One region of the Mastigocladopsis repens PCC 10914 genome, then DNA from elsewhere that is predicted to be linked to it. Evidence: riboswitches for the same ligand, from Rfam matches in the RefSeq annotation. Region 1 holds a riboswitch; each other region holds the start of a gene.

The links. A riboswitch is a leader RNA that binds a small molecule or an ion and turns the genes downstream of it on or off. The one in region 1 is predicted to bind cyclic di-AMP.
Region 2: linked by a shared signal. The riboswitch ahead of MAS10914_RS0100660 (hypothetical protein) and the one ahead of MAS10914_RS0123700 (glycosyltransferase family 4 protein) in region 1 are both predicted to bind cyclic di-AMP.
Region 3: linked by a shared signal. The riboswitch ahead of ntrB (nitrate ABC transporter permease) and the one ahead of MAS10914_RS0123700 (glycosyltransferase family 4 protein) in region 1 are both predicted to bind cyclic di-AMP.

The regions. Positions count from the first base shown of each region.
Region 1 is NZ_JH992901.1:4,872,707-4,876,332, reverse strand. It holds gene MAS10914_RS0123705 (flavin monoamine oxidase family protein) at 1-348, opposite strand, end outside; gene MAS10914_RS34615 (hypothetical protein) at 869-1,096, opposite strand; cyclic di-AMP (ydaO/yuaA leader) riboswitch at 1,846-2,071, shown strand; gene MAS10914_RS0123700 (glycosyltransferase family 4 protein) at 2,232-3,509, shown strand.
Region 2 is NZ_JH992900.1:98,728-102,353, reverse strand. It holds gene MAS10914_RS0100665 (hypothetical protein) at 1-795, shown strand, start outside; gene MAS10914_RS0100660 (hypothetical protein) at 966-2,120, opposite strand; cyclic di-AMP (ydaO/yuaA leader) riboswitch at 2,396-2,547, opposite strand; gene MAS10914_RS0100655 (hypothetical protein) at 2,716-3,626, shown strand, end outside.
Region 3 is NZ_JH992901.1:2,994,979-2,998,604, reverse strand. It holds gene MAS10914_RS0115470 (ABC transporter substrate-binding protein) at 1-1,187, opposite strand, end outside; gene ntrB (nitrate ABC transporter permease) at 1,397-2,248, opposite strand; cyclic di-AMP (ydaO/yuaA leader) riboswitch at 2,358-2,565, opposite strand; gene MAS10914_RS0115460 (sensor histidine kinase) at 2,811-3,626, shown strand, end outside.

The DNA of each region.
Region 1 (3,626 bases):
GAGCTTTACATACAGATTGTCCAAATCCGTACTTTGTTCTGCTGTCAGCGACATACCATTGCGAAGTGTTCCGTCAATGAACCAGTAGAGGTCATCAGAAAAATGGCACGCTGGGTCAAGCTGAATACCAAATTGAGTTGCATAAGTCATCAGAGCAGTATGATTATCGTCCACAAACTCGGCACCTAACTCTCCGTATTGTCCTGCACTAAGTTGAACTGTATAAGCCCGCCCACCTACACGCTCCTGTGCTTCAAATACTTGGACATCCATGCCTGCGCGTACCAGTTCATAAGCCGCACTCAGCCCCGCTAGTCCTGCACCAATGATAATAGTTTGAGATGGCATCGCTTAATTCCCTAAAAACATCAATAAGAACCAAATTATCAGGCTAAATCTGTTCCTTCATGACTGCCATTTGCCGATAAATAAGAACAACTGTGTAAAGCTTGCTTTTGTCAGCATTCTCACATTTGGATCTGCATTTTAATTCATTTGAGAAGTGCTAAGCTAATGAGCATTCAAGTTGCATAGAGCTAGGGCTGAAGCCGTTACTACAAGCGAATCATCCAGGAAAAATGAATGACGATTAGCTTATAAGTCTTCAACCGGACATGATTATGATATGAGACCCCCGCCACGGATAAATCCGGGGGCTTGTTACTCGTGTGCTACCTACTCGCCCAAAATCCATTCTGGATTCTGGCGACTGACGTCACAACTACTTTCAAAGATTAACAGAGCGCATTCTGACTGTGCCATTGATGATAGCTGCGGTCTTATCCCTCTTGTGTCACTTTCCGAGTATTGTGAATAAAAGAATCAAAAGATAAAACTCTACAAGGTAAGTAGGGCAATGAATGTAGAATTACAAATCCTGAAACATTTGGCAAGAGATGCTAACCCAACAGTTGCGATCGTAATTGAGAGCTGGTGAGCCAGCGCGTTCCGGGGGCCCCTCCGGGTATGCCTGCGGCACGCCTGACGGCGTTGGCGTACCCTGTCCGCAGGACTTACACCAGTCGCCTGGGTCGGGAAACCCTCCTGCATAGCGCTGGTTCACCGCAAGGCGCTGGCTCGTCCATCTGTGGTTCATTATTTCTTTGTGTACTTCACCCAATTGCAAACCGCTATAGTTAGCTTTATTTGTGCCGACCTACTTAGAACATTAGCAAATCTATTGTTATTTAATTAGGAGATTATGTCATGATATTTAACTACTGTGTCATGTTAGTTAACTAGTAGCTCAACGAAATATTTTGCTAAAAATTATTTTTTGTATTTTCTTTATTTAAATAACAAATTTACTTTATTCTTTATTCCGCTATAAAAAATTAGTCTCTTTAGCAAGAGATTGCATTATGATATTATCAAGCTAATATAAACTAAGGTCTGTCTTGAAAGTCCAAAATGTCATGTTGTTAGCGAAGCTTCTCTAACAACATGACAAAATGTCTAGTTTGCAGATATGCCATAGCAATCTACTTATAATTGAATTGCTATTTTCGTTAAAAATGCCTTATTCATATCTCTTCTATAGAGAATGATTCATTAAGTTTTGATTGATGAAAATTTCTATTTTTTGATTAATTTATGTGTAACAGTTACTTTTTTTCTACCTACAATGTATAATCAGGATAACGTTTATGCTGGAAAGACAATATAACCCTAATTCTTTTACCAGGCAAGCATCGTCAAATAATGTTGTTAAGTGTTTGCATAATTTGCAATGGAACATATTAGACCACATTAGTGCTTGTAGTTAGTAGGAGTCACTCTTGAAAGAGGTTGACTTGAATCACGCTTACACGTTAAATTCTTAACAAATCTACATCAGTCTGCCTAATCCACGGTTTGCCCTAAACATTCTGTTTAGTTGGGGTATGCCAGGAGCGGAGGAACCAAGTTTGGGGCTTATTTCATAAAAGAGTGAAAAATGAAGAATGAAAAAAGACAAAATTACTGAAATTTTTGCTTATATCTTCTTTGTTCCTTCTTCTCTCTTCTGTGAGGGGGACATCTCTCAGTCCTAGCCCGTCAGCTAACTTCGTCGGCATTGAGAGGAGACTGAACGAGCAGCATTCTGACAAGTAATGCCTTGTTCGCGTCAGTGTCCTTGGCTGGTATCTGTGCGCTTCGTTGTACCTGCCCTCGACCTTGAGGATGAGGATAGTATTATCTTCTCCTTGGTATATGAGGCAGGAAAAGTTGCCATATGGTGAAGTTGAACTATGTTACCGACCAAAAAACATCGCATAGCTCTGATTTCTGTTGATGGAGATCCTGCTGCAGAAATTGGACAGGAAGAGGCTGGGGGACAAAATGTCTATGTGCGTCAAGTAGGTCATGCGCTTGCTCTGCAAGGTTGGCAAGTGGATATGTTCACTCGCCGAAGTAGTGCAGAGCAGGTTGCGATTGTGCAACATGAACCTAATTGTCGAACTATTCGGTTAAAAGCTGGACCTGCTGAGTTCATAGGGCGAGATCGCTTATTCGAGCATCTGCCTGAATTCATTGCAGAGTTCCAAGCATTCCAGCAGGAGCAAGGATTCCAGTACTCTCTGATTCATAGCAACTACTGGCTGTCCTCTTGGGTAGGTATGGAACTGAAAAAGCAGCAACAGTTGATTCAGGTACATACCTATCACTCTCTAGGAGCCGTCAAGTACAGCGCTGTTGCTGATATCCCGGCAATTGCTACCAAGCGACTAGCTATTGAAAAAGCCTGTCTGGAGAGTGTGGATCGAGTTGTTGCAACTAGTCCTCAAGAGCAGGAACATATGCGAAGACTCGTTTCCACTCAAGGGCAAATAGAACTGATTCCCTGTGGGACTGATGTCGATAAATTTGGTCCAATTCCACGAGTTGCGGCACGGCAGGAGTTAAGAATTGCACCTGATGTCAAGATGGTTCTCTACGTTGGTCGCTTTGATCAGCGCAAGGGGATCGAGACACTGGTGCGAGCCATTGCAAGGTCTAGTTTGCGGGATCAAGCTAACCTACAACTAGTTATTGGGGGTGGAAGCCGTCCCGGTCACAGCGACGGGATCGAGCGCGATCGCATCGCAAGCATCGTGGCTGAACTTGGACTGGAAGATTGCACAACCTTTCCAGGTCGCTTAAATGATTCTGTTCTTCCCTTCTACTATGCAGCCGCAGATGTGTGTGTTGTACCCAGTCACTACGAACCTTTTGGTTTAGTTGCAATTGAGGCAATGGCTAGTCGGACTCCAGTCGTGGCTAGTGATGTTGGAGGGTTGCGGTTTACAGTCGTACCTGAAATCACTGGATTACTCGTTCCTCCTAAAGATGAAGTTGCTTTTGCCAATGCTATTGACCGCATTCTGACCAACCCAGATTGGCGAGAGCAATTAGGTGAGGCTGGTCGGCAACGTGTAGAAATTGCCTTCAGTTGGCATAGTGTGGCATCCCGATTGACTCAACTCTACAATCATCTGCTGGCTCAAACCATACCCACAAAGGAGACCAAATCTCAAGTGGCAGCTTAATTTCTACAGCTTTGACCAAAACAGTTCTGAGGAGCCAGCCGCGTGCGGAGGTTCCCTCTGAAGAGAGAGATTCTGCCATTTGCCACAGCCATCAGGCAGAATCGCCCCCAAACATTA
Region 2 (3,626 bases), on a different contig from region 1:
CACATTCAAGTTAACCCCTTTTATTTGAAAGAATTGCTTGTTAGGTATAATTTCGCCTTTGTTTCACTTGCCGATTTGGGATTTCCATATTCAGATAAGCTCATAGAAGCAAGAAAACAGCTATGGTATCAAAATTTAATAGAGATTAATCGTAAATACAAACCTACAAAAGAAAATTGGCAAGAAATTTTAAAAAGAACAGATATATCTCTAGATATAGATATTTTTAAAATAGTTGCTCCAAACGCACAGGTATTAAATCCAGTTCATCACTCTACAGGAGTGTGTCACTTAGGAATGATACCTTATGTCCTTGGCATATATCTACACTTGGGAAGTAAAGGTATAATTTATCATTGTTATGACGGAATTGATGAAATATCTAATGCATCTGTCAATCAAGAAAAAGACATCCCTAACAATCTCATAATCAAAATTGACTCAAAAAGTATCACAATTGCTGAGTTTTCACCAGAGGATATTGGTCTTGAAAGAGTCAACATAGAAGAGATTAAAGCAGAACAAGAAATCAAAGAAGAAATGAATATTTTTTGGGAAATTCTCTCTGGAGATAAACAATACTTTAAATCAAAAAGAGATTTTTTGGTAGCAAACGCGGGTTTGTTACTAGTAGCTGGGGAGAAAGTACCAAATCTTCATGAAGATATTGTGAGTCAACTCAAAACAGGAGTCAAGATAGCTGAATATTTAATTGATTCAGGCAAGTCATATGAAAATTTTCATCAGATATTGTTGGCTTTGCACAACAACCTTGATTGGTCATTAAGTAAATAATAAGGGCAACCTTAAGAAGGATTTTAAGGACTTGAAGAACAATATTAAGGAAACACTCTTCATTCTCCATCAATAAATTTGGGTACTTGTATTCAAGTTGTCATTAAAGTGATAAGTTTACAATGCAAACTAATAACTATTTCTTTTTTAGCTGACTCAGTTTCACTGTTTCACTTTAGTAACTCTATAAAAATAAATAACTCACCATAACTCATATATTTGCTACGGAAAAGTTTTTTCACATTATCTGGTAAATCATCCATAGCTACATCATTTTGTCTAAATACTCTACCATTAATTCGGATATTTATATCTGCTTTATTGGCAATATCTTGGAACAATTTGGCATTTTGGAGGTAATAGCCTTGGTCGCATAGAACATACTTGACTTTATCATAAGTACGTTGAACTCTACCGTATTGAATAACGTCTACTGTTACGTACAGACAATTTTCTAGAGATATAGTTTTGGCATCTTGCCATATCTCCTCAAACCTTTCATTAATAAATGCACCTACAGGAGAATCTATATGTAGTTTTAACTGCTTACTCATTGTCGTCAGTTTCCCAGAGCGAAAGAAGGTAACGAACAAATTTGGAGCACACATATAAATAGCTAGGGATGGGCTAGTATTGTACAATCTAACCTTTAATTTATCTTGATTTCCGTTCACTTCTAATTTTTGAATTATTTTCTGTATTTCTCGTAAATTTATATAAATTTTTTCTGCAATATTAATATCATTAAATTCCTCTGATAAACCTTGTAATTCTATGGAACGAGCTTCTACCAAATCTCTGTTTTCTGGATTAAGAAATAAAATTTCAATCTCATGATTATTGTTTTCAATATATTTGACAATGGCTTGAGTAAATTTTTCTTTGTAACTATTATCTCTCAATAATTCTGTCCAGGTTTCCAATATTCTAATAGAAGCTATAGGATGAGGAGAACATTTTGTGAAAGATTTTGTTTCCATGATTGTAGTAATAAAGTCAGACTTGTCAAATAAATCTAGCTCCACTCCTTGCTGTTCATCTAATTCTTTTAGACGACGAAAAACAATATCAAAAGCCACAAAAGCACAGACAGCACCTAGCAAGTTAAAACCCATATTTTGCCAAACATTAAACCAATCAATTCCCTGCTTAGATAATAATGGTGATATGATTAATATTATGGATGCTCCAGAAAGAGCAGAACCAACTTTTACAGATGGAGTGCGAAGTAAATTTTGAAATTTACGTATCCTTAAATAAAGCCTTTGCTGCCCTAGCTTTCTTTTTTGGACTTGTGATATACCTGTGAACGGATTCACTTTCATTTAGCTTCTCCTTTATTGACAAGTGAATCCCTACGCCAAAATTATTCTTATTGTTTAGCCTACAGTTACTCAGTTAACCCGAAAACAGTTGACTTCTAGATTTCGTGATAACCGATTGATTGGAATAATATATTCGGCTCAAACTCTAAGAGTAATAATTTGGGGTTCGGGATTTTTCGATTACTAAGTTACTAAGTCAGTACCACTAGAAATTTAGAACAAGCAAAAAACCAAAAACACTGAATAGAACACCATTCGATAAAAATGATATTCGTTCAGCCTCCTCTCAATGCCGACGAAGTTAGCTGACGGGCTAGGACTGAAAGGTGTCCATCCTGGAAAAATCACAGTATTAGCCCCACAATCATTTGGTTCCTCCGCTCCGTATTACCATATACGCCTAAAGGCAATAAGGCAAAACAGTATTAGGCAGATATGCTTTTTTGCTTTTTGAAAGTATTTATACTTTATTTAGATTATTTGAATATAGCAAACAACTTTTATTTTTACAAGTTTCACAATAAAATATTAATTTAGTAATCTATTTAATTATATAAATTATATAGATTTTAATAAGGAGCATCCCTCTAAAACCATGAAAAGAAACACCAAGACAGAGGAGACAGGCAACCAACAGAAAAAAACAGTCAGAAGTCTTTCCATTACCCAAAACGCTTGGGATGCCATCAAAGACAAAGCAGCAAGAGAAAAAATATCCGCTTCTGAGTTCCTTGAACGGATTGGACGTGATGCATCGGTGCTGGAAACTCCAATTCATTCCCGTCTCAAAGCATTCTTGGAAGCGCCTATTTCTATCTGGTGGTGTTGGTCAGAAGCTACAAGGCGCTATGCAGTTCAATTGGGGCTTGTGGAGAATCATAGGGAAGAAGGACTCAAGGACTACATAGTTGAGGAGCGACTCAAGCGACAAAAAGAAATTGTTGGAGATTGTCTTTGGCGTGCCATGCTCACGCTCGCTGTTATCAACTATGGTATTCCTGAACTTAGTATTAATAGCATGACACCTCTTCTGCGCTGGATGAGCTTCAAAATGCTGCTACACAGGGCAGAACAAGCAGAGAGCCATGCTCTACAAAAAACCGATAAGCCTACGTTTACTATTGCACAGGAGCAAATCGAAACTGATTTGGCTGAAATTCAAGCTGCGCTCGACCTCTTGCAACAATTCTCACCCTCGTATTACGAAGTCCTAGATATGGTGATGAAGGGCAGGATGAGTTTTGCCCAAATCGCGAAGTACAAACGCCTTAATACTCAAAGAAACGTAACCGAAGCAGAAGCACGACGGGAAGCAAAAGAGGCGGTCTACCAACTTCGGGCATACCTCCACAACAAAGTAACGAATATTGCTAAAGAACAGTACAAAAAAAGTTTCTGCAAATCTGAAAACGCTTTAGAAGCCAAAAAAAAGGAATATTATCAGTTATGTTCCCTGTCTTTTTTAAAAGAGAAAGACACGAAAGACCTTGAAGAGCGTTTTCTCCG
Region 3 (3,626 bases), 1.9 Mb from region 1:
TTAATTTGTCCCCAACGAGCTGACTGAGTCATTAACCAAATACTCTCAGATTGCCACAGAAATGTTGAATGGTCATTTGGCGCTTTGATAAGATTAGTCGGTTTTTCAAAAAATATTGTTGTATCAGTCGATTTCACCAGCCGTTTTTTGCCATCAAAACCGCCGTAATTATATTCGCCGACAATCCCTGGTTTTGTTAATTTGAGTTTTGCTCCTGTAAATGACTTATTCGTGATAATCTTAGCCACTTCCTCCCGATTTTTTGGATCGCCACAATAGCGGCAAGCTTCTATCATTGCCTTAACCAAGGAGCGATAGGTTTTGGGATTTTCTTTAATGAAAGACTCCATCACGCCTAGAAGTCTATCTGGGTGTCCTTGCCAGATTTCCTTACCCTGAGCGAAGGTAAAGCCAATTCCGTCATTGCCAGTAATTGCCCGTGTATTCCAAGGTTCTGCCACCATATAACCTTGCATTGCCCCAATCCGCATATTCACCACCATCTGCGGCGGTGGAATAATGATAATGCGAAATTCTTTGTCGGGAGCAACTCCAGCAGCAGCAGCTAAGTAGCGGATAAAGTATTCATAAATAGCTGAACTTAGCACCACTGCCCAAACTCGTTGCTCGGATGGTAATTTTTCAAAGTAATTGCGAAAATCGCGCCCGAACTCTTCCAAATTGCCGTTATAGTCTCGCCAAGGACGCAACCCCGAATTCCACATTGCTTTATTCATCGTCATGGCGTTACCGTGACGGTGAATTGTCATTGCCGCACACAAAGGTGCATGACGTGCGCCTTCTGCACCTGTTCTAGCATTCGTCACCGCACCACTCACGACTGGCGAAGCATCAAGGCGACCAAAAATAATGCCGTCACGAGATGTCCCCCAGCTAGCCTCGCGGCTGAGGGTGACATTCAAACCATACTTGCGGAAAAACCCTTTCTCCCAAGCTACGGCAAAGGGAGCGCAGTCATTCACCGGCACATAGCCCACTGTAATGTTAGGTTTTTCCAGTGTCTTGGGGTCTACGACTGGTTCCACCGCCAATGCTGCTGATGAGATTCCTTTGGGCGCACGGTTAGCATTAATGGCACAAGAAGAAAGTCCACTTGCAAATGCTGTTGCTCCCAGTCCTTTGACAAAGTCTCTTCGCGTCCAGTTATTTGTGTTATGGTCACTCATGAAAAACCTCCTGCGGCTGCGAAATCACTCATTAACCACGAAGGTACAAAAGTTTTTTGTCGTATCCTTCCTCGCCCTCTATGGTCTGTTAGCTCTTTGTCCTCAGATGCGTTGGGTTACTAACGCACCAATACTAAAGGTGGTGACTCTACGCTGCGTTACACTGCGTTAACGCACCCTACACCTGATTATTGAGTGTTGACAAATAGCTAGTTTGAAGTTATGGGGCGACGAGTGACTAAAGCTTGTATTTTACCGATGGCGTAATCAAGAAATAGCCCTGTTAAGCCAATCACCAGCACGGCAAGAAAAACGGAGTTTAGGTTCAGGCGACTCCATTCATCCCAGACAAAAAAGCCAATTCCAATACCGCCTGTGAGCATTTCTACAGCGACGATAACTAGCCAAGCAATTCCTAAACTAATCCGCAAACCTGTAAAAATATAAGGCAAACTTGCGGGCCAGATGATTTTTGTAATTCTTCGCCAACGGGGCATTTCCAGAACTCTTGCCACATCTAGATAATCCTTGGGAACACTGGAAACTCCCAAGGCAGTGTTAATGATTGTGGGCCACAAAGAGGTGATGAAAATGACAAATATTGCGGATGGATCTGCCAAATTGAAGATTGCCAGGGCAATAGGAAGCCATGCCAAGGGTGATACTGGTTTGAAGATTTGAATGACGGGATTGAGAACCATCAGTGCTGTTTTGGACATCCCAATCAGAAAACCAACGGGAATTGCAACAATAGCACCTAGCGCAAACCCTAACAATACCCGTCGGATACTTGCTATCAGTAACCAGCCAATACCTAGATTTCCAGGTCCTCTTTGGAAGAATGGGTTGAGGATGTAATCTAAATTTGCGACCAACGCTTCAGGCGGGCTGGGCATCAATTCATGGTTTGCAAGGGCAATAATCCACCATACAACAATAACACCCAAAAAACCAATCAAAGGAAACAAGAAGGCATCCCGTATTATCACGGGTTTAGCATGTTTCCAAGCTGTTCGACCAGCAACTGCCAATATGGCAGCTACATTCAGTTGAAATATCATTTGTGACCTCAACAGACTCAAGCGCAGGTACAAGTAATCTGAGCAGTACCAGCCAAGGATACTGATGAGATCAGAACATTATACATACATTATACATAATGCTGTCTCTTCAGTCTCCTCTCATTGCCTACGAAGTTAGCTGACGGGCTAGGGCTGAGAGATACCCCTCTCATAGAAGCAGAAACAACAAGGAAGAAAGATACACTTATTCCTAGTTCTTCACTCTTTTTTTCTTCTTCTATGAGATACGCCCCATACTTTGGTTCCTCCGCTCCAACTTACGCAATGCGATTCATTGGATTAGGCTGACTTACTCTTATTTTTGATAAATTTAACATTGATACATAGTAGCGTCAAGCTACCTTAAGATATAGTTTTTTGCCTTGAAAACAAGTATCTTTGAATTGAGTCAATTCATCTGTATTAAGATATATAAATCTTAGCTAAAAATCATGTATTTTTATGCTGAGTCATCACATACTTTTAATAACTAAATGTAGCACCTCTCTACATGGATAATAAAAGATTTTTCTCTGCTATTATGTTTATCCACTGATAAGTGATGAAAGATTTTAGTCAATTGCTGCAGGATAAAACTCGGACGATTATAGAACAGTGGGTGGAAGCTGTTCGACAAGATAAAAAGATTTCTAGCACCAATAATTTATCTCGCACAGCTATTGAAAACCATCTTAGCCATATCCTCTTGGCGCTGGCAACAGTGCTTTCTCAATATCAAGATGATCAAATCCAACCCATAATTCAAGCGAGTTTGCATCATGGTATTCTCAGGGCAGAGCAAGGTTTTGATGCAGCAGAAATTGCAAGAGAGTATCGTCTCTTACGTAACATAATATTTAGAACTTTAGAATCAGAATTACTGGAAGCCTCAGCACAAGACGTGATGCGAGCTGTGCGTTTGATTGATATGGTGTTGGATGAAGCAATCGCCTACTGTTTCCAAAGTTACACACAACAGCGATTGGCAGAAGTAGAGCAGTTGCAAAATCAACTCACCCTCAACAATCAGGAACTCACTCGCTTGGTGCGGGCAAACCAAGACAACATATCGCATTTGGCACACGAACTCAAAAGCCCTTTAACTTCGATTATTGGTTACTCTGATTTGTTTTTGCGCCTCCAACGCCAAAAATCCGAGGAAAAAGACACCCTTAGTCATCTAGAGCATGTTGAGCGCGTGCTACGCAGTGGGAGACTATTACTCCACCTGATTAACGATGCACTAGAGATTTCCCGTTATGATGCAGGGCAGATGAAACTGCAGCCAGAACCAACCAGTGTGCATGAATTAATTAGAAATGTCTCCGAAATGTTGGAGCCTTTGGCTGCTAATAAAAATTTACAAATGAGAGTTGAG